2 linked regions of the Tardiphaga sp. vice304 genome follow. The protein of the gene in region 2 binds, or shares a complex with, the protein of the main gene of each other region. Links are inferred from orthologs where the notes say so. Each region holds a gene or a part of one and is shown on either strand. Other genes may lie near its edges. The genes, in order: FNL56_RS17660 and dnaN.

Region 1 (11,220 bases), 3.7 Mb from region 2 along the record:
GCGTCCGAACCGTCCGCGTGCCGCGTCGGGCGGCCTGTTTCACCCATCGCGTCCTGTCATGCAAGCAACCACGGGTGACGCCCGGCGCCGACAGGGAACGCCTCGGTAGCATCAAATTCACGACAATGGACCGGCATATTTCGGTCGTCGCCAATTCCGGCCGCAGTTGCGGCGCAATGGGGCGCTCTTTAGTATCGTCACTCAGCAGTCAGGGAACCCGCATGCGCCGATCAGCCTCTCTTTCCTGCATTCAAGCCGGTGCCGTGGCGCTGGCGCTGATGGGTCTCGGCGGCGCGGCGAAGGCCGCGGCCCCCGTGCCGTTCATGGCGCATCAGGCGCTGTATGAATTGAAGCTGCTGAAGTCGCGCGGCAATGCCAGCGTCAATTCCGCCAGCGGGCGCATTCTGTATAATTTCACCGGCAGCGCCTGCGAGGGCTACACCTCGGATTTCCGCCAGGTCTCGGAGCTGGAAACCGGCGAGGGCAAGAACACGCTGAGCGATTTGCGCTCGACGAGCTGGGAAGACGGCGCCGGCAAGAGCTATCGTTTCAAGATCGACACTCGCATGAACGACGGCGACCCCAGCGTGATCGACGGCATCGCCGAGCGCGAGGGCGATCACGTCACCGTCAAGCTCAAGCAGCCGGTGGTGAAGACCCTCACGCTCGATGGCTCGACCGTGTTTCCGACCGAGCAGATCCACCGCATTATCGCCGCGGCGCGCGACGGCAAGTCGCTGCTTGAGCTCAAGGTCTATGACGGCTCCGACACCGGCGAGAAGGTCTACAACACGCTGACGGTGATCGGGGCCGCGATCCCCGGCGACCGCGCCGGTGCCGAGCCCGATGCCTCGACCACGTCCGACGCGATGAAGCCGCTGACCCGCTGGCCGGTGACGGTGAGCTATTATGACGAAACCGCCAAGCCGAACAGCGGCGAGCAGACGCCGGTCTATGCGATGTCGTTCGAGCTGTACGAAAATGGCGTGTCGCGCTCGCTGGTGCTGGACTACAATGATTTCGTGATCGGCGGCACCATGGGCAAGTTCAACGTGAAGGACAGCAAGCCCTGCAAGTGATGAGCGTAGCCCGGATGACAATCCGGGGCCGGGCCATCCACTATTGATGCTGTTCCCGGATTGCGTCGCCTCGCCGCCATGCGGCGCGTCGACTTCATCCGGGCTACAAGTTACGAACTCTTTACCGGCCCCTCATAGGCAATGCCGCGGATCACCGCCGCGTCGCCGAACTTCTTGCGCAACCCGTCCATCGCGCGCTCGGCATCGGCGGAGCGGCGGTCGATCATGTCGGTGTCGCCGGCCTGCGAGCCCGGCTGCAGCGCGCTGACGCCGGTGCCGATCAGGCGGAAGGCGGTGCCGTCGATCTCCTTCGCAAGCATCTCGCGCGAGATCGCAAAGATCTTCGCCGCGAGCTGGGTGGGGGAATGGATCGATTGCGAGCGGGTGCGCTGGCGGAAATCCGCGGTCTTCAGTTTCAGGGTCACCGTGGTGCCGGCCACTTCCCCGCTCTTCAGTCGCGACGATACCTTCTCCGACAGCCGCCACAGGATCTTCTCCAGTGTGGCGAAGTCGCGGATGTCCTCATTGAAGGTGGTCTCATTGGAGATCGTCTTGGCGTTACGATCGGCCACAACCTTGCGGTCGTCGATGCCGCGCGCCAGCCGCCATAGCCGGCGGCCTTCGCCGCCGAACTGCTTCATCAATTCAAGCTCGTCGGCCTTCTGCAGGTCGCCGATCTTGCGGAAGCCACGCTGCGAGAGCCGTTCGGCGGTGGCGGGGCCGACGCCGAAGATGAAGCCGACCGGGCGGTCGGCCAGCATCGCGCAGGCATCCGCCTGGTCGAGCACGGCGAAGCCGCGCGGCTTGTCGAGATCGCTAGCGATCTTGGCCAAAAACTTGTTCACCGACAGGCCCACCGAAACCGTGATGCCGATGTTGCGCTCGATCTCTGCGGCAAACTTCGCCAGCACCTTGGCCGGGATCATGCCGTGGACGCGTTGCGTGCCGGCGAGATCGAGGAAGGCCTCGTCGATCGACAGCGGCTCGACCAACGGCGTCAGCGCCTGCATCGCATGGCGCACCTCGCGGCCAACGCGGACGTACTTGGCCATGTCGGGTTTGACCACCGCGGCTGCGGGGCACAGTTCCAGCGCCTTGAACATCGGCATTGCCGAGCGGATACCATAGGTGCGGGCGATATAGCAGGCGGCCGACACCACGCCGCGCTTGCCGCCGCCGATGATGACCGGGCGGTCGGCCAGTTCCGGATTGTCGCGCTTCTCCACCGTGGCGTAGAAGGCGTCGCAATCGATATGGGCCATCGTCAAAGCGGGCAGGGCATGGTGGCGCACCAGCCGCGGCGAGCCGCAGGCGGTGCAGCGCCTCGCGGCGATATTCTGGTCGGCAAGGCAATCCCGGCAGAAGCAGCGCGGTCCGCTCGTTTCTGTCGGGGCGGGAATCACGGGATGTCGCGCTCGAGCCTGGGATCGCCGAGTGCCTGCCGGGCGGCTGCAATGGTCGTCGGATGCAACTGGGACGAGGCCGAAAACGCCTGCACCGTCTCGTCGTCGCGCAGCACGAAATCCAGCACGCTGACGAGAAACTGCGGGTCCTTGGCGGCGGAGCGCAGCGTCTCCGGGCCGATTCCGCTCTCGGACAGGAACAAACCCAGCCGCTCAGGCTCGCCGGCCACGAAGGATAGCGCCTGAATGGCAACGATTTCAGCGACTTGTCCCGGGTGCTGGGAGCGCTTTTTTAGCATGGCTGTTTGCCTTTCCGTAACTAATCGTCTCTAGTTTACCATCATGCCCGAGTCACCGGGGCGTTGCCAGCAACTGGCCGATGCCGACGGACAACGGGCGCTCCGGCAGGGGTGGTCGGGGACACTCCGGGCCGCAACTGAGTTCCCCTTGCAGGTTGTATCGCGCGTGCGGCAGAGCAATGTCGTTCGGCGCACATCGAGAACGTTATCGTTCAGGATTGGAGGGCGGGATGGCTAAAACCGTCCTGATCGTGGAAGATAATGAGCTCAATATGAAGCTCTTCCGCGATCTGCTTGAAGCGCATGGCTATCTGACCATCGGTACCAGCAATGGTTACGAGGCGCTCGAGATCGTTCGCAAGCAACGTCCCGATCTCGTGTTGATGGACATCCAGTTGCCGCAGGTGTCCGGCCTCGAAGTGACACGCTGGATCAAGGACGATCCGGGGCTGCGCATGATACCGATCGTCGCCGTCACCGCCTTCGCCATGAAGGGCGATGAAGAGCGCATCCGCGAGGGCGGCTGCGAAGCCTATTTATCCAAGCCTATTTCAGTCGGCAAATTTATCGAGACCGTTCGTCGGTTTATCGGTTAGGGGGTCTCGATGTCCGCGCGTATCCTGGTCGTCGACGACATCCCCGCCAACGTCAAGCTGCTCGAAGCCCGTCTCTCGGCCGAATATTTCGACGTTACCACCGCATCGTCGGGCGCCCAGGCGCTGGAGATCTGCGCGCGCTCCGAATGCGATCTGATCCTGCTCGATGTGATGATGCCGGACATGGACGGCTTCGAGGTCTGCCGCAGGCTGAAGGCCAATCCGAAGACGCATTTCATTCCGGTGGTGATGGTCACCGCGCTGGACAGTCCGGCCGATCGCGTGCGCGGCCTCGAGGCCGGCGCCGATGATTTCCTGACCAAGCCGGTGGCGGACGCCGTGCTGATTGCGCGGGTCCGTTCGCTGACGCGGTTGAAGATGATGACCGACGAGTTGCGGATGCGCGCCATCACCTCGCTGGAGATTGGCGTGCAGGCGCCGGAGCGCTCGGCGGTGGCCGATCCGGGCATGGGCGGGCGCATTCTGCTGGTCGATGACCGGCCGTCGTCCTATGAGCGGCTGGCGCCGATCCTGAGCGCCGAGCACCATGTCGATGTCGAACCCAATCCTGCGGACGCCCTGTTTCATGCAGCGGAAGGTAATTACGACCTGCTGATCGTTTCGCTCGGCCTGGAGAGTTTCGACGGCTTGCGGCTGTGCAGCCAGGCGCGTTCGCTGGAGCGCACGCGGCAGGTGCCGATCCTGGCGATCGCGGATGCCGACAATGATGCGCGGATGCTGCGTGGCCTCGAAATCGGCGTCAACGACTACCTGTTGCGCCCGGTCGACAAGAACGAGCTGCTGGCGCGCGCACGGACGCAAGTCAGGCGTCGCCGCTACACCGACCATCTGCGCGACAATGTGCAGAACTCGATCGAGATGGCGATCACCGACGGTCTCACCGGGCTGCATAATCGCCGCTACATGGAGAGCCATCTCGAAACGCTGGCGGAGCAGGCCGCAAACCGCGGCAAGCCGCTGGCGGTGCTGATGCTCGACATCGACTTCTTCAAGTCGATCAACGACAACCACGGCCATGATTGCGGCGACGACGTGCTGCGGGAATTCGCCGTGCGGATCCGCAAGTCGATCCGCGGCATCGATCTGGCGTGCCGCTACGGCGGCGAGGAATTCATCATCGTGATGCCGGAGACCGACCTCAAGGTCGCCGGCATGGTCGCCGAACGTCTGCGCCGCGCCATTGCCGGCGAGCCCTTCGCGATCGACAAGGGCAACAAGCACATCGAGGTGACGATCTCGATCGGTCTGTCGACGCTGGAAATCAAGGGCGAGCCGGTCGCCGACGTCCTCAAGCGCGCCGACGTGGCTTTGTATCGCGCCAAGCATGACGGTCGTAACCGGGTGGTCTCGGCGGCGGCTTGAGTTTCCTTTTCTTACCCTCCCCTGGAGGGGGAGGGTCGAATAGATCGCACGGAGTGCGATCTATTCGGGGTGGGGTGAGTAGCGAAACGACGGAGCTTCGCCATTCACCCCACCCCGTCTCGCATCGCGCTGCGCGCGACTGCTCGCCGACCCTCCCCCTCCAGGGGAGGGTAAGAAGACGGCGCAGCCGTCTGAACTTCCCACAACGAAAAACGGAGCCTTTCGGCTCCGTTCGATCGTCAGCAGCTGAAAACATCGCTTACTTGATCTTGGATTCCTTGAACTCGACGTGCTTGCGCGCGACGGGGTCGTACTTCTTCTTGACCATCTTGTCGGTCATGGTGCGCGAGTTCTTCTTCGCAGTGTAATAAAAGCCGGTGTCCGCGGTGGAAACGAGCTTGATCTTGATGGTGACCGCCTTGGCCATGTGAAAACCTCTGATGTCAGGAATCGGTGACAGCCAGAGCACTGGCCGCGTTGCGCGCAACCTAGCCTCGAATGCCCCAAAGTCAAGGTTGGCGGTCCGGAAAAGCGCCCATCCGGCGTCTCAGGCGGGAAAGAAGCGGTTTTTCGGTCGGGGCAGGCCCGGATTGTCCCGTAGCGTGGCACCTTCCTCTTCGGCGCGGAAGATTCCGCGTCGTCGCAGTTCCGGCACCACTCGATCGACGAAGGCATCCAGGCCCTCCGGCAGAAACGGGAACAGGATGCGGAAACCGTCGCAGGCCTCCGTCACCAGCCATTCTTCCATCTGGTCGCCAATGGTCTGCAGCATGCCGACGAAGGTTGCGCCGTAGCCGCCTCGCCCTGCGCGAGCAGGCGCGCCGCAAGGTCGATGACGTGCGGACGGCGCTCTCGCTGGTATTGGTTGGCGGGATCCCGGGCAGGGGGCAGGAAAAAATCCTACATGCCGATTGCGACATCGTCGAACGCGCGCGGCGCAACTGACGTTTCGCCCTTCCAACTTCCTGATGCTGATACCGAAAGATTGCGACGCCAGCGGCCGGAAGAATCCGGCGCTCACGCGGGAAGAAGATTGTTGCGGTTCAAGCAAGGCAAGGTGGACTGCCGCGACGGCGGCGGACAACGGGAGATCAGGCGTCGCTCGGTCCTGCAGCGGTCAGAACATCGTGGTGCGCGATTCGCTCGCCATCAGCTCTTCGTTTTCCGCAAGCTGGATCCACGATACCGCCAGGTCGAGCATCGCGCGGACCTTTTCGTGGTCGTCCTCCACGCTGGCGCGCTGGCCGAGCGCGGATGCTTTCTGGCGGTATCGGAGCGAATCCGGCGTGAAGGTCGAAACATCGACGACGTCTTCGAACGAATGCATTTGCCCCATTGTCGTTAGCTCCTCGCCTCCAGAGGTGTGTAAGTGGCAGCGGCAAACGATTGGGTTAAAATAACTGTGAAAATAGATCGCAGTTCAATATTAGCACTCAGCCTTCGCCGGGTAGCATATCAAGCTGCATCTTGCCACTATACCAATGGAAAAACGGCAGAGGCGCATGATGGTTCAATGGACCAGTACTTAGCCGCTTCTGCAATTGATTCAGAACATTTTTTGTCATCGCGTGGGCATCGGCCAGATGTTCGGAGCCGAGTTCGACCCATAGCAACTCTACCAGTTCCGCGTCGGCGTGTATGACGCCTTCGATACGATGTGCGATAGCGGACACATCAGCGGTAAAGAAGCGTGTATCGAACCGCTTGATCCGGCCGGGCGGCGTGATGGCGCGCGCGATCAGAAACAGTCCGGACGGATCGGGCAGCAGGCCGGCATCGTTGAACGCCGACCATGCGCCAGACAGTTTTTTGGGCTGGCCTTCGACCTTGCGGCCGAGACAGAGCCCGGTTTCCTCGCAAGCTTCCCGGATAGCGGCGACGGCCAGAGAACGCGCGCGCGAAGGGGCGGTCTTCGGACTACCCTTGGCGAGATTGGCTTCGAGCTCGGGCGGGAGGGGGGCTGCGATCGGGATCTTGCTGTCGGTCTTGTCGACACTGCCACCAGGAAAGACGTACTTGCCGGGCATGAACACGACATTGGCGTGACGCTTGCCGACCAGCACTTTCGGGATTGTTCCGGACCGGTCGACCAGCATCAACGTCGCGGCGTCTCGCGGACGCTTGTAGGGATGGTGATCTGCTTCCTTGCCGAGCTGTACGTCGCTCATGCCGCCCTCGTTTTTGATTTTCTTGATTGATGTCTAAACAGGACGGCCAGCGTATCAGTCGTGGTCGCCGTCGCCAAATCCGTGCATGCGGAACGCCCATTGCAGGCCGACCACCGCGCCCTTGACGGGTTGCAACAAAGCAAGCGACGCGATCAGCGTGAATGGCAGGTAGATGGATAGTTGCAGCCAGATCGCCGGCGAATAGTCGGTCTCGATCCACAGGATCACCGGTACCAAGAGGTGGCCGACGATCACGATGACGAGATAGGCCGGCAGGTCGTCGGCGCGGTGCGCGGAAAAATCCTGCGCGCAGACCGAGCAGTGATCGTCGACTTTCAGGAAGGCGCGAAACAGTTTGCCTTCGCCGCAGTTCGGGCAGCGGCCGATCAAGCCGCGCTTCATTGCGGTCCACACGTTGCGCTTGGCACTGGGGTCCAGCGCGGAGGTCCAGGTTTTTTCTGGCAAGGTTTTTGTCGGTGAATCGTTCATGACGACTTCCTCTTCTTCGTGGGCTTGCCGGCATTTGCTGGGCCGGTGGTGCTGGCACCCCCATTGCCGGCTTCGGCCTTGGCCTTCAATCGGGCATTTCGTCCAAGCTTGATCTTCTTCGGCGGCTTGGCCGGCTTGGATGAGGGGCCCTTCGAAGTTCCCTTTGTCGACTTGCCGCCCGGAGCCCGGCCAATACCGGCTGACCGATCTCCTTCGGACCCGCGGCGGGGGCCTTTGCGCTCAACGCGGCCTTCCGAAAGTAGTTCAAATCGCAAAGCGCCGGCCACCGGCGCCGCTTCCACCAGGCGGACATCGACGACGTCCCCGAGCCGGTGCATAGCGCCGCTGCGCGTGCCGACCAGCGCGTGGCGCGCCTCGTCATAGTTAAAATATTCGGTGCTGAGCGTGCGGATCGGGATCAGGCCGTCGGCGCCGGTATCGGAGAGCTTCACGAACAGCCCGGCGCGGGTGACGCCGGAGATGCGGCCCTGGAAGGTCGCGCCGATACGGTCGGCGAGGAAGTGCGCGATCAGTCGGTCCGAGGTTTCGCGCTCGGCCTTCATGGCGCGGCGTTCGGTGACGGAAATCTGCGCGGCGACTTCCGCCAGCGTCTCCGGCGTCTCGGTGTCCGGCAATTCGCCTTCGCCGAGGCCGAGGCCGCGGATCAGCGCGCGATGCACGATAAGATCTGCGTATCGCCTGATAGGAGAAGTGAAATGAGCGTAGCGGCGCAGGTTGAGGCCGAAGTGTCCGTAGTTGTCGGAGGAGTATTCGGCCTGCGCCTGCGAGCGCAGCACGACTTCGTTCACCAGCGGTTCGGAATCGTGGCCCTTGACCTTGGCCAGCACGCCGTTGAACAGCGACGGCCGCAGCGCACCCTGCTTGGCGAACGGCAGGTCGAGCGTCTTGAGGAATTCCTGCAGGTTGTGAACCTTCTCCTGCGAGGGCTCGTCATGCACGCGGTAGATCAGCGGCAGCGCTTTCTTTTCCAGCATCTCGGCCGCAGCGACGTTGGCCAGGATCATGAACTCTTCGATGAGTTTATGCGCGTCCATGCGTTCCGGCACGATAACGCGATCGACGGTACCGTCGGGCTTCAAGAGGATCTTGCGTTCGGGGATGTCGAGGTCGAGCGGATCGCGTTCGTCGCGCGCCAGTTTTACCACGGCGTAAGCGGCGTACAGCGGCTTCAGGATCTGCTCGAGAATGGGGCCGGTGGTGTCGTCGGGATGGCCGTCGATCGCCGCCTGCGCCTGCGCGTAGCTCAGCTTGGCGGCCGAGCGCATCAGGATGCGGTGGAAGGTATGCGAGCGTTTGCGGCCATCAGGGCCGATCACCATGCGCACCGCGAGCGCGCCGCGCGCTTCGCCGGGCACCAGCGAACACAGGTTGTTGGAGATCCGCTCCGGCAGCATCGGCACGACGCGGTCGGGGAAATAAACCGAGTTGCCGCGCGTCAGCGCGTCGCGGTCGAGCGCCGAACCCGGCCGCACGTAGAACGCGACATCGGCGATCGCCACGGTGACGATCCAGCCACCGTCGTGGTCGGGATCGGGCTCGGCATAGACCGCGTCGTCATGGTCCTTGGCGTCCGGCGGATCGATCGTGATCAGCGGCACGGCGCGCCAGTCCTCACGGCCGGAAAGTGTAGCAGGCTCGGCCGCTTCGGACTCGGTGATCGCGGCGGCGGAGAATTCTTGCGGGATTTCGTGGCTGTGGATCGCAATCAGGCTGACGGCCTTTTCGGTCGATAGCGAGCCGAGCCGCTCCTTCACCTTGCCGGAGGCCAGGCCATAGCCGCGGGTATGGATCAGGTCGACGCTGACCAGGTCGCCGTCTTCGGCGCCGTTGCGGTCGCGCTCGGCAATGTTGAGCTCGCCGCGGCCGGCCTGCTTCTTGTCGACCGGGATCAGCCGGCCGCCGCCGCCCGGCAGCTCGCGGAAAATGCCGAGCAAGCGTGCCTTGGCCTTGTCGACGACCTTGATGACCCGGCCGCGATAGGCGGTGGCGTCGCCTTCCGCCTCGATCTGCTCGATGCGCAGCATGGCGCGATCGCCGACGCCGGCCGCGGTGCCGGGCAGGGGACGGCGCGGGGTGTGGATGCGGATCTTTGGCGTCGCGCCCTGGGTGGCCTCGTCCCACTCGGTCGGCGTCGCCAGCAACTCGCCGTCGCGGTCTCGCGTGACAATATCGACCAGCATGGTCGGCGGCAGCACCGCCGCCTCGTGCACCCGTCGTCCCTGCTTGGCAATCACGCCTTGCTCGGCGAGCTCGCGCAGAATCTGTTTCAGCTCGATGCGGGCGGCATTCTTCAGGCCGAATTCCCGCGCGATCTCGCGGGTGCCGATCTTGCCGGGGTTGGTACGAACGAACGCGACGATCGCATCCCGGGTTGGAAAGCCGTTATCCCGTTTCTTGCTCACAATTATCCGTTCTTGCTGGCGCTTTTCTTCGCAGCAGGTTTTGCGACCTTCTTGGCCGGCGAGGTTTTCGCCGTCACCGGCGCGCGCGCCGGACTGGCGGCCGCGCTTTCGGCCTTCGGCTTGGCAGCCGCTTTCTTGGCAACGGCCTTCTTGGCCGTGGCCTTCTTCTTCGGTGCCGCCTTCTTGGCAGGCTTGGCATCCGCGTCGTCAGATTTTGCCGCGGCCTTCTTGGCCGGTGCTTTCTTGGCGACGGCCTTCTTGGCGGCGCGCTTCGGCTTCTTGCCGCCGCCCTTGGCGGCGCGCTCGTCGATCAGCGCGATGGCTTCTTCCAGCGTGATGGTCTCCTGCGTCTTGTCGCTGGGGATCGTCGCGTTGACGCCGCCGGCGGTGACATAGGCGCCGTAGCGCCCGCCCTTGACGGCCACGCCGCCGAGCGTCGGATGCTCGCCGAGCGGCTTGCCGGGATCGGCGCCGAACTTGCGACCGCTCGGACCCTTCAGGATCTTCTCGGCAATCAGCGTCACGGCGCGGTTGAGCCCGATGTCGAACACTTCGTCGCCGGCTTCCAGGCTGGCATAGGTTTTTTCATGGCGCACGAACGGCCCGAAGCGGCCGAGGCCTGCGGTGATCGGCTCGCCGGTCTCCGGGTGCTTGCCGACTTCACGCGGCAGTGACAGCAGTTTCAGCGCGAGATCGAGTTCGACATCGCTTGGCGACGTATCCTTCGGAATCCCGGCGCGCTTCGGCTTCTCGCCCTCGGCGTAGTCCTTGACGTCGCCGAGCTGGATATAGGGTCCGAACCGGCCGGCCTTCACGGCGACGTCGCGATCGGTCAGCGGGTCCTTGCCGAGAATACGGTCGGCCGTCGCGCCGGAATCCGCCGCGAGCGGGCGGGTGTAGCGGCACTCCGGGTAATTCGAGCAGCCGACGAAGGCGCCGAACTTGCCGGCCTTGAGATTCAATTTGCCGGTGCCGCAGGTCGGGCACTGGCGCGGATCGCCGCCGTCTTCGCGCGGCGCATAGATGTGCGGCCCGAGCATGTCGTCGAGCGCGTCCAGCACCTGGGTGACGCGCAGGTCCTTGATCTCGTTGACCGCGCCGATGAAGTCGGTCCAGAAGTCGCGCAGCACCTCTTGCCAGGAGATCTCGTTGTTGGAGATGCGGTCGAGGTTCTCTTCCAGCGCCGCCGTGAAGTCGTACTCCACGTAGCGCGCGAAGAAGTTCTCCAGGAAGGCGACGACGACGCGGCCCTTGTCCTCGCCGTAGAGGCGCTTCTTCTCGAGCCGGACGTAGCCGCGGTCCTTCAGTACCTGCAGGATCGACGCATAGGTCGAGGGCCGGCCGATCGAAAGCTCTTCCATCCGCTTCACCAGGGACGCT
Region 2 (11,107 bases):
ACCAGCGTTGCCGAATCGGGGCTTGCCCGCAACATCGACCGGCAGCTGACCGCCTACCAGGCGCTGACGCGCTATTACGTGATCACCGGCAAGGAAATCGACGCCAAGGCTGCAAAGGCAGCCGAGTCCAGCCTCAAATTCGCGATCGACGATTCGGTGAAGGCGACGACGGACGCCGCCCGTCTCGACAAGGTCACCCGGTTGGTCCGGGAGTTTTCCGACTTTACCAAAGTGTTCGCCGACATTCTGGCGGTGAACGGCGAAAACGACGTCATCGGCGCCACCCAGCTGACGCGGTTGAGCATCCTGCTGCGCAGCAAGATCGACGACCTCGGCGACTCCGCCACGATGGCCGCTATGCCGGCGACTGAAGAACAGGTCAAGGATATCACCACCCAGTTCGTGACGGCGACCTCCGTGGTCAACACCTATATGGCGATGGCCGACGACAAGACCGCCAGCGCCGCGGCGTCCCGCATCAAGTTCCTGGACAACGCGATCGCGGGCATCTTCGCGAATAATGAAGGCATTCTGAAGAAGGCGAAGGCGATCGGCGCCGACGTGAAAATCTATCAGGGCGCCTTCGCAAAATACGTCGAGAACTCCAAGAAGGTGGAGGGGCTGTCGCAGAAGATGACCGCGATTGCGGAAACGATCGTCGCCCTGTCGACGGCGCTGAAGGCGGACATGCTGACCGAGCAGCAGCGGCTGGAGTCCGAGTCCGATACCACGATCAACCAGACCAAACGCCTTATCGTCATGCTCGGCGTCGGCGGGCTGATCGTCGGCGCCGTGCTGGCCATGTTGCTGGGCCGCAGTATCGCCCGGCCAATGCTTGCGATGTGCGCCGCCATGCGCAGGCTCGCCGCCGGTGATTTCGACGTGGTGCTGCCGGGGCTCGGCCGCCGCGACGAATTGGGCGACATGGCCTCCGCCGTGGAAGAGTTCAAGGTGCAGGCGATCGCCAAGGCCGAGCGGGACGCCGAAAGCCAGGATGCGCAGAATCGCAGGGCCGGCGAGGCCCGTCGCGCCGAATTGATCCGCTTCGCCGATGATTTCGAAGGCGCGGTCGGCGGCATCGTCTCCAACGTCGCGGCTTCGGCCGAGCAGCTCGAAACCGCGGCCGACACGCTGACCCGGACGGCGGAAACCACCGAGAGCCTGTCCGGCCAGGTGGCCGGTGCCTCGGAGGAGGCGTCGTCGAACATGCAGTCGGTGGCAACGGCCACGGAGGAGCTGTCGCTGTCGGTCAGCGAGATCGGCCGCCAGGTCGAGGCGTCCTCGCGGATCGCCGACAGCGCGGTCCTGCAGGCCGAGCAGACCGACGTCCGCATCACCGAACTGTCCCGCGTCGCCCAGCGCATCGGCGACGTCGTCAATCTGATCACGGCGATTGCCGAGCAGACCAATCTGCTGGCGCTCAACGCCACCATCGAGGCGGCGCGCGCCGGCGATGCAGGGCGTGGCTTCGCCGTGGTGGCGTCGGAGGTCAAGTCGCTGGCCAGTCAGACCGCAAGGGCGACCGACGAAATCTCGACGCAGATCGCCGGCATGCAGAACGCGACGCAGGAATCGGTGACCGCGATCAAACAGATCGGGGCCACCATCGGGCAGATTTCCAGCATCGCCTCGGAGATCGCCAGCGCGGTGACTCAGCAAAGCGCGGCGACCCGCGAGATCGCGCAGAACGTTCAGCGCGTGGCTCACGGCACCCAGCAGGTCGCCGGCAACATCACCGCGGTCAACCGCGGCGCCACCGAAACAGGCGTGGCGTCGGAGCAGGTGCTGAATTCCGCACAGACGCTGTCCTCCGAAAGCACGCGCCTGCGCGCCGAGCTCGACCGCTTCATGCAGAATATCCGCGCGGCGTAACCCGCGCGGCGCCGGCTCAGTCCCAGCCGTCGCCTGGGATGCCGGGATTGGCGTAGACGATGCCACCATCGACGGCGATGGTGGCGCCCACCACATAGTCACCGGCGCGCGAGGCGAGATAGATCGCAGCCCCCGCCATGTCCTCATCGGTGCCGATGCGCCCCGCCGGAACCCGCGTCGAGACCTCGTCGGCATTGTCGCGCGCGGCCTTGTTCATGTCGGACTTGAACGGCCCCGGCGCGATCGCCGCGACCACGACATGGTCCTTGATCAGCCGCACCGCCATCCGCCGTGTCAGGTGGATCAGGCCGGATTTGCTGGCGGCGTAGGAATAGGTCTCCAGCGGATTGACGAAGATGCCGTCGATCGAGGCGATGTTGATGACCTTGGCCGGCTTCTCGACGCTCGCTGCCGCGCGCAGCATCGGCGCCAGCGCCTTGGTGAGGAAGAATGGCGTCTTGAGATTGAGCGTCATCACCTTGTCCCAGCCGCTCTCCGGGAATTCGTCGAAATCCGCCTCCCACGCCGCGCCGGCATTGTTGACGAGGATGTCGAGCTTCGGCTCGCGCTTGCCGATCTCGGCTGCCAGCATGTCGATTCCCGCCATGGTCGAGATATCGATCGGCAGCGCGATGCATTCGCCGGCATATTCGCCGGTCAGTTCCTGCGCGGTCGCCTCGCAGGCCGCGGCCTTCCGCGCAGTGATGTAGACCTTTGCCGCGCCCTGGCTGAGAAACCCCGCCGCGATCATCCGCCCGATGCCGCGCGAGCCCCCCGTCACCAGCGCGACGCGCCCGGCCAGCGAAAACAGATCCTTGAACATGCCGTCTCCCTTTGTTTTGCCGATTGTGTGCTGGCGGGAGATACAGGGTCAAGCAGGGAGGTGACCAGCCAGCTATCGTCATTGCGAAGAGCGATGCGACGAGGCGATCCAGAATCTCAAGTTCGGCAACGAACCGATTCCGTCTTGCAACGGATCCCCGCATTGGCGGAGAGCTGTTCTAATTACACATCCACATTGGCACTCAGCGAATTCTCCTGGATGAAGTCGCGGCGCGGCTCGACCACGTCGCCCATCAGCTTGGTGAAGATGTCGTCGGCCTCGTCGACTTCCTTGATCTTCACCTGCAGCAGCGAGCGCTCGTTGGTGTCGAGCGTGGTTTCCCAGAGCTGGCCGGGGTTCATCTCGCCGAGGCCTTTGTAGCGCTGCAGGGCGACGCCCTTGCGGCCGGCGTCGGTGACGGCTTCGAACAGGCTGACCGGTCCGTGGATCGGGAATTCGATGTCCTTGCGGCGCAATACACCCGGCTTCGGATAGGCCTCCTGCAGGCCGGCGGCGTATTCGTCGAGCTTTCGCGCGTCGGCCGAGCCGAGCAACGCGTCGTCGATCACGCCGACATCCTTGACGCCGCGGATGGTGCGCTCGAAGAAATAGCCCTGGCCCTCGCGGAATTCGCCGACCCAGCCGCGTTCGACCTCGTCGGCCAGCGCGTCCATGCGGCGCGCGATATAGGCGGCAGCCTCGTTGGCGGCGGGCAGGTCGCCCGTCACCTTCGGGCTCAGCACGCCGGCGATCGCGGCCTGCTCGACGATCGAGCGGTTATAGCGGCTGTGCAGATTGTGCAGCGTCCCGCGGATGTTGCGGGCGACTTCGACCAGCGCCAGGAGGTCGCGGCCGCCGCGCTCTTCGCCGGAGGCGAGCTTGTAGACACAGTCGTCGAGGCCGGTCGCGATCAGATAATCTTCCAGCGCGCGCTCGTCCTTGAGGTACTGCTCGGACTTGCCGCGCGTCACCTTGTAGAGCGGTGGCTGCGCGATATAGAGGTAGCCGCCCTCGATCAGCGTCGGCATCTGCCGGAAGAAGAACGTCAGGAGCAGTGTGCGGATATGCGCGCCGTCGACGTCGGCGTCGGTCATCAGGATGATCTTGTGATAGCGAAGCTTCGCGATGTCGAAATCGTCGCGGCCGATACCGGTGCCGAGCGCGGTGATCAGCGTGCCGATCTGTTCGGAGCCCAGCATCTTGTCGAAGCGCGCGCGCTCGACGTTGAGGATCTTGCCGCGCAACGGCAGCACGGCCTGGAATTCGCGGTTGCGGCCCTGCTTGGCGGAGCCACCTGCGGAGTCACCCTCGACGATGAACAGTTCGGACTTGGCGGGATCGCGCTCCTGGCAGTCGGCGAGCTTGCCGGGCAAGGAGGCGATATCCAGCGCGCCCTTGCGCCGCGTCAACTCGCGCGCCTTGCGGGCGGCTTCGCGGGCGGCGCCGGCCTCGATCACCTTGCCGACGATCACCTTGGCTTCCGCCGGATGTTCCTCGAACCAGGTCGCCAGCGCCTCGTTTAGCACGTTCTCCACGACGGGACGGACTTCCGAGGACACCAGCTTGTCCTTGGTCTGCGACGAGAATTTCGGGTCCGGTACTTTCACCGAGAGAACGGCGGTGAGGCCTTCGCGGCAGTCGTCGCCGGTCAGGACGATCTTTTCCTTCTTGGCGATGACGTCGGCATAGCCGTTGACCTGGCGCGTCAGCGCGCCGCGGAAGCCGGCCAGATGCGTGCCGCCGTCGCGTTGCGGAATGTTGTTGGTGAAGCACAGCACGTTCTCATGATAGCTGTCGTTCCACCACAGCGCCGCCTCGACATTGATGCCGTTGAGGTCGGCGGAGACGAAGATCGGCGAGGGCACCACGGCCTTCTTGTTGCGGTCGAGATATTTGACGAACTCGATGACGCCGCCCTCGTACATCATCTTCTCATGCCGCTCGACCGGGTGGCGCAGGTCGGACAGCAGGATGTTGACGCCGGAATTGAGGAAGGCGAGTTCGCGCAGCCGGTGCTCCAGCGTGGCGAAGTCATAGTCGAGCGTCGTGAAGGTTTCGGCGGAGGCATAGAACGTCACTTCGGTGCCGCGCTTGCCGTTGGCGTCGCCGACCTCGATCAGCGGGGCCACTGCGTCGCCATGCGCGAACTCGATGAAGTGTTCCTTGCCGCCCCGCCAGACGCGCAGCACCAGCTTGCTGGACAGCGCGTTGACGACGGAAACGCCGACGCCGTGCAGGCCGCCGGAGACCTTGTAGGAGTTCTGGTCGAATTTTCCGCCGGCGTGCAGCTGGGTCATGATGACCTCGGCCGCGGAGATGCCTTCGCCCTTGTGGATGTCGACCGGGATGCCGCGCCCGTCGTCGCGCACCGTCACCGAGCCGTCGGCATTGAGCGCGACTTCCACCGCGGTGGCATGGCCGGCCAGCGCCTCGTCGATCGCGTTGTCGACGACCTCGTAGACCATGTGGTGCAGGCCGGAGCCGTCGTCGGTGTCGCCGATATACATGCCCGGCCGCTTGCGCACGGCGTCGAGGCCTTTCAGTACCCGGATCGATTCCGCACCGTATTCGATGGGCACGGCAAGTTCGGTTTCGGCGATCGGCAGCCGGGCGGGTTCAGTCATGCAGGGGCCTTCGAGGTGTGTCGAATCAGCGCGAAAAACGCGAGGCTGAATCCAGCTATTTGTGCCATGAAAACGGCAACGCGCCTAGCGCAAAGTCTCAGCGTTCAAGTTGTTGTTTAAATGGGATTTTTCGGCCGTTTTTCAAGCTGCCGCGGGATCATTTTCCGGGCTGGGTCAAGCGCCGGTTGCGAGCCTGCCGGAATGCCCTTTTGCAGCCGGCCGGAAGCGCGCTGCGACGCTACTTTTTCACTAACTCAGTGATCGACGGCGGCGCTTCCCTGGGGTGGCGGCGGCGCCAGATCGCATGCGCGACCAGCACCACCGGTTCCAGCAGCACCATGCCGAACAGAATGCCGAACAACCGGTCAAGGCCGGGCGCCAGCGCCGCTTGGGCGTAGTCGTCGGGCACCAGCACCACCAGGAAGGCCAAAGTGAACTGCAGGCCGCCATAGCTCATCAAAGCCGGGCCGTTTTCGATATGGCGGCCGAGGATCACGCCGATGCACAGGCCGATGGTCATCAGCGCCGGCGAATGGTGGCTGAGCCAAAGCACGGCGCTGGCCAGCAGGCCGCCGGCGACGCAGCCGACCAGCCGCTGCATCACGCGCGACGACACCGGACTGAGCAGGCCCTCCGCCAGCGACGCGGCCGGTACCAGCATGACGACGAAGATGGTGATGCTGGACTGGCTGAGCGACTCGATGCCAAGCCATAGCCATGCCCAAGGGATCAGGGCCAGCGCGATGCCGCCGGTCAAAGCGTGGACGGCCACCCGCTTCTGCCAGCGCGCGGCCGGTCCCGCGGGCTCGGCGCGCATCGCGTTGTCCGGGCTCGGCAGCTTGCGGCGCACGGTCCAGGTCGACAGCGCGCTGACCAGGACCGCGGACATGGTGCCGGCCAGCACTTCGAGAACGCGGGTCGAGGCGAAGCGCTGGATCGGCTCCTGCGCATGGGCCAGCGCTTCGATCAGGATCATCATGAAGGTCAGGCCGGTAAACAGCCAGGCATAGGCGCGGCGGCCGACGATCGCGAAATACATGGTGACGCTGCCGACCACCAGCAGCGCCAGGCTGGTCGGAAGCGGCAGCGGCAACACCAGCGGTGCCAGCAGCAGGGCTAGTAATGCGCCGGCCCCGGTGCCGACGATTCGCAGCACGCCGCGGGTGAAACTCTCGGCGACGTGGGAGCGCATCACCATGTAGCCGCTGAACGCCGCCCAGCCTACATTCTCGGCGCCGATCGCATGGGAAAACACGATCGCCAGCAGCACCGACAGCACGCACGCGACCTCGTCGATCATGCGCGCGCCGGGAAAAGGCAGGGTGCGCAGTTCGGCCCAGAACGCGCGGCCGAAGCGGGCCAGATGAAGGGATACGAACAGCAGCATTGGTGGATGTTTGGAGTTATTGCGCGCGACCATCAAGAGACGATTGCTCATGGCGAGCTGCGCGGGCCCACTGTCGTTCCGGGATGCATCAGACGGCGGAGCCGTCTGATGCAGACCTCAGCCAAGCCAATTGGCGTGGCGGGGAACGTTGAGATGTTCATCGTCCCATATCGAGGTTCCCGCCGCTCCGAGTGGAGCGGCTGAGGTTCGCTCGAGCTGCGCTCTTTCGCCCCGTAATGACAGCCTTATCCCCGCTTGCTGACGCGCCCGTCGGCGACGTCGAACAACTCGCCGGTCGGGCCGATTTCGGCGAAGGCCGCGGGATCGGCGCCGGTCATCCAGACCTGCGCGCCGAGCTTCGACAACTCGCCAAACAGCGCGCGGCGGCGGTCGGGATCGAGATGCGCCACGACTTCATCGAGCAACAATAGCGGCGTGATGCCGGTCATGTCGGCGACCAGCGTGGCATGCGCCAGGATCAGCCCGATCAGCAGCGCCTTCTGCTCGCCGGTGGAGGCATCGCGCGCCGGCATGTTCTTCGGCGCGTAGATCACCTGCAGGTCGGTGAGGTGCGGGCCGTCAAGCGTGCGGCCGGCGGCGGCGTCACGCGGACGGCCGTCGCGCAAAATCTGGCGGTAACGGTCTTCCACGGCGGTGGCGGGCTCATTCACCAGCGCGTTCTCCATCCAGCCGTCCAGCATGATTCGCGCCGAGGGAAACACCGAGGCTTCTTCGCGCGCGCGCAGCATCGCGGCCAGCCGCGTCACGGTCTGGCCGCGCATCGCGGCGACGGCGACGGCGAGTTCGGCGGTCTCGCGCTCGATCGCGTCGAGCCAGTGGCCGTCATAGTTGCGTTCCTCGAGCAGGCGGTTGCGCGAGCGCAGGCTCCGATCCAGCGCCGAGACGCGGCTGGAATGGTCCTTGTCGATCGCCAGTACCAGGCGATCGAAGAACCGCCGCCGCTCGGAGGCCGCGCCCATGAACAGCTGGTCCATCGCCGGCGTCAGCCAGACCATGCGCAAATGATCGCCGAACGCGGTCGCCGAACTGACCGGCTCGCGGTCGATGCGGCAGCGCCGGCTCGACGCGGCGGCCTCATTGGCGGGCGGATCGATGCCGGTGCCCAGCGTGGCCAAGCCGACTTCGCCCTCGACTTCCGCAGAAACCGCCCAGGAGCCGTCGCCCTGCAAATCGGCGACGTCGTCGAGCGTGGCGCGGCGCAGCCCGCGGCCCGGCGACAGAAAGGAGATCGCCTCCAGGCAATTGGTCTTGCCGGCGCCGTTCGGCCCGACCAGCACCACCATGTCGCCGCGCGTGTTGAGCGACGCCGCGCGATAGTTGCGGAAGTGGGTGAGCGTCAGGCGATGGATGCGGGAGGCGGTCATGAATCGATCATTGGTCCGCAGCGGCGGCCGCGCTCCTGCTTCCCTCTACCCTTGTGGCAGAGGGTGGATCGAACCGCGAAGCAGTTCGAGACGGGTGAGGGGTGCAGCGGAGCTCCGTCATACCCCTCATCCGGCACGGACTTCGTCCGCGCCACCTTCTCCCACAAGGGGAGAAGGAAGGAAGAAAAAGCCTACACTCGCATCGGCATCAGCACGTAAAGCGCGCCTTTGGAGTCCTTGTCCTGCACCAGAGTCGGCGAACCGGGGTCGGCCAACCGCAGCACGGCGACCTCGCCTTCGATCTGCGCCGCGATGTCGAGCAGATAGCGCGAGTTGAAGCCGATATCGAGCGCATCTGAGGCGTATTCGACTTCGAGTTCTTCTGTGGCGCTGCCGGAATCCGGATTGGTCACCGACAGGATCAGCTTGCCCGGCGACAGCGCCAGCTTGACGGCGCGGCCGCGCTCGCTGGATATGGTCGAGACGCGGTCCACGGCGTCTTCGAACTGCTTCTTGTCGACGATCAGTTCCTTGTCGTTGTTCTGCGGGATCACGCGGCCATAGTCCGGGAAGGTGCCGTCAATCAGCTTCGACGTCAGCACGACATTGCCGAGCGTGAAGCGGATCTTGCCCTGCGACAGCTCGATGCCGACCTCGGCTTCGGCGTCTTCAATCAGCCGCTGCACTTCGCCGACGGTCTTGCGCGGTACGATCACGCCGGCCATGCCCTCGGCGCCCTTCGGCATCGCGAGGTCTACCTGCGCGAGGCGATGGCCGTCGGTGGCGACGGCGCGCAATGTCGCGGCGGCGGCGGTGCCGGCGGCGTGCAGGTAGATGCCGTTGAGGTAGTAGCGGGTCTCTTCGGTGGAAATGGCGAACTGGGTGCGGTCGATCAGGCGTTTGACGTCGGACGCCGGCAGCACGAAGGAGTGCGTCATCTCGCCGGCGGCGAGATCCGGGAAGTCGTTCTCCGGCAGGGTCTGCAGCGTGAAGCGCGAGCGGCCGGCGCGGATCGCCAGCACCGAGCGGTCGCCGTCGGCCTCCAGCACGATCTGCGATCCATCCGGCAGCTTGCGCACGATGTCGTAGAACATGTGCGCCGGCACGGTGGTGGAACCGGCGGTGCCGATTTCGGCGGGCAGGGTTTCGGTGACTTCGAGGTCGAGGTCGGTCGCCTTCAGCGACAGCTTGGAATTTTCAGCGCGGATCAGCACGTTGCCGAGGATCGGAATGGTATTGCGGCGCTCGACCACGCGGTGGACGTGGCTCAGCGATTTCAGCAATTGCGCGCGTTCGACGGTGACCTTCATTGCAAACTCGCCCGATCCGATTCGACATCGTGTGTGGAGTGCCTAGCCACCCGGTCGGGCGCCACGGCGATAGACGCCCGCCCTGCGCGCAGGGTTTGCGCGCGCGAGCGGGGGTCCGCAAGGTGGCGTGAATGGGGCGTGAGTGCAAGGGGAGAGCAGCTGAGGTCCCCACGTTTTGGCGGCCTACAAGATGCGCGCCGCCGCTAGTGGCTCCCCTCCCACCAGGCGAAGCGAAGCTTCGCTAGGTGGGGGAGGGTGGCGCGTAGCGCCGGGAGAGGGGCCACAGGCGACGTCGCCCTAGCCACCCCTCTCCCTGACCCTCCCCCACAAGGGGGGAGGGGACACTATTGCCGGTGCTTCAGTTACTCCTGCAGCTGGCGCTTCAGGCTTTCCACTTCGTCCTGCAAAGCGACGTCCTTGCCGACCAGCGCCTCGATCTTTCGCACCGCGTGCAGCACCGTGGTGTGGTCGCGTCCGCCGAAGCGGCGGCCGATTTCCGGCAGCGAGCGCAGCGTCAGCGTCTTGGCGAGATACATCGCGACTTGGCGCGGACGCACGACATTCGCGGTGCGGCGCGACGACAGGAGGTCCGAGCGGCTGACATTGTACTGCCGGGCCACTACGCGCTGGATGTCCTCGATCTTGATGCGCTTGGGCTCCATCGGGCGGATCAGGTCGCGCACTTCGCGCTCGGCCATTTCCAGCGTCACCGGCGTGGCATTCAGCTTGCTGTGCGCCAAGAGGCGATTGATGGCGCCTTCGAGGTCGCGGCCGTTGTGGGTGATGGTGCGGGCGAGATAGTCCAGCACCGGCAGCGGCACTTCAAACGTCGCGTGGTGCGAACGAGCTGCGGCGACGCGCGACTTCAGGATGCCGAGGCGCAGCTCCTCGCCGAGCGTTCCGATCTCGACGACGAGGCCGCCGGCGAGCCGCGAGCGGACCCGCTCGTCCAGGCTTTCCAGGTCCGACGGCGGACGGTCGGCGGCGATCACCACCTGGCGGCCGGCATCGATCAGCGCGTTCAGCGTGTGGCAGAATTCGGCCTGCGTGGTCTTGCCCTGCAGGAACTGCAGATCGTCGATCACCAGCACGTCGATGCCGCGCAGCGCTTCCTTGAAGGCCAAAGCGGTCTGCGTCTTCAGCGCGGCGACGAAGCCGTACATGAATTTTTCGGCGGTTAGATACAGCACCTTGCGCTCGGTGCCGGAATTGCCGGCCCAGGTCACCGCCTGCAGCAGATGGGTTTTGCCGAGGCCCACGCCGGCATGGATATAGAGCGGGTTGAACATCACGCTGTCGCCGCGGCGGCCTTCGGCGACCTGGCGGGCGGCGGCGTGCGCCAGCGTGTTGGAACGGCCGGTGACGAAGCTGCCGAAGGTGAGGCGCGGATCGAGCGGCGAGCCGCCGAGCGCTTCATGGGTGGCGGAGACCGGCGCGATCGCGGTGGCGCGCAGCTCGGACGAGGCGCGACCGTCGCGGCCCTCGGGGCGCGGCGCGATCGCGGTCGGCGTTTCCTTGGCGGGCGCCGCCACGCGCATCGCGGTGCGGACGGTGACATCGACGCGATGCACTTCCGGCATCTCGGCCTGCCAGCAGGTCAAGACGCGCTCGGCATAATGCGCCTGGATCCAGCTCTTCAGGAACCGCGTCGGAACCGACAGATGGACGCTCTCGTCCTGCACGCTCTCCAGGTCCATCCGAGCGAA

What was found.
Region 1: the proteins of dnaN (region 2) and FNL56_RS17660 are in contact, whole or in part, in a solved structure (PDB 1OK7), measured with the Escherichia coli proteins. The link is inferred for Tardiphaga sp. vice304 from one-to-one orthologs.

Annotation. Positions count from the first base shown.
Region 1 is NZ_CP041402.1:3,710,166-3,721,385, reverse strand. Bases 337-3,306 are described here. They hold FNL56_RS17660 (DNA polymerase IV), read right to left. Parts: upstream 2,483-3,306; coding sequence 1,190-2,482; downstream 337-1,189. Other genes in these bases: FNL56_RS17650 (response regulator), read left to right, coding at 3,012-3,306; FNL56_RS17655 (DUF3572 domain-containing protein), read right to left, coding at 2,479-2,781; FNL56_RS17665 (cell envelope integrity EipB family protein), read left to right, coding at 337-1,079. Also shown: more of FNL56_RS17665, read left to right, coding at 222-336; more of FNL56_RS17650, read left to right, coding at 3,307-3,377; FNL56_RS17645 (PleD family two-component system response regulator), read left to right, coding at 3,387-4,760; rpmG (50S ribosomal protein L33), read right to left, coding at 5,020-5,187; FNL56_RS17630 (hypothetical protein), read right to left, coding at 5,878-6,096; FNL56_RS17625 (NUDIX hydrolase), read right to left, coding at 6,194-6,928; FNL56_RS17620 (DUF983 domain-containing protein), read right to left, coding at 6,983-7,417; rnr (ribonuclease R), read right to left, coding at 7,414-9,840; topA (type I DNA topoisomerase), read right to left, coding at 9,843-11,220. UniProt on the Escherichia coli protein: Poorly processive, error-prone DNA polymerase involved in translesion repair and untargeted mutagenesis. Copies undamaged DNA at stalled replication forks, which arise in vivo from mismatched or misaligned primer ends.
Region 2 is NZ_CP041402.1:85-11,191, reverse strand. What follows is about bases 7,343-10,199. They hold dnaN (DNA polymerase III subunit beta), read right to left. Parts: upstream 9,402-10,199; coding sequence 8,283-9,401; downstream 7,343-8,282. Other genes in these bases: dnaA (chromosomal replication initiator protein DnaA), read right to left, coding at 9,764-10,199; recF (DNA replication/repair protein RecF), read right to left, coding at 7,343-8,091. In the rest of the region: FNL56_RS00035 (methyl-accepting chemotaxis protein), read left to right, coding at 1-1,872; FNL56_RS00030 (SDR family oxidoreductase), read right to left, coding at 1,889-2,695; gyrB (DNA topoisomerase (ATP-hydrolyzing) subunit B), read right to left, coding at 2,878-5,319; FNL56_RS00020 (FUSC family protein), read right to left, coding at 5,558-6,757; more of recF, read right to left, coding at 6,952-7,342; more of dnaA, read right to left, coding at 10,200-11,107. UniProt on the Escherichia coli protein: Confers DNA tethering and processivity to DNA polymerases and other proteins. Acts as a clamp, forming a ring around DNA (a reaction catalyzed by the clamp-loading complex) which diffuses in an ATP-independent manner freely and bidirectionally along dsDNA.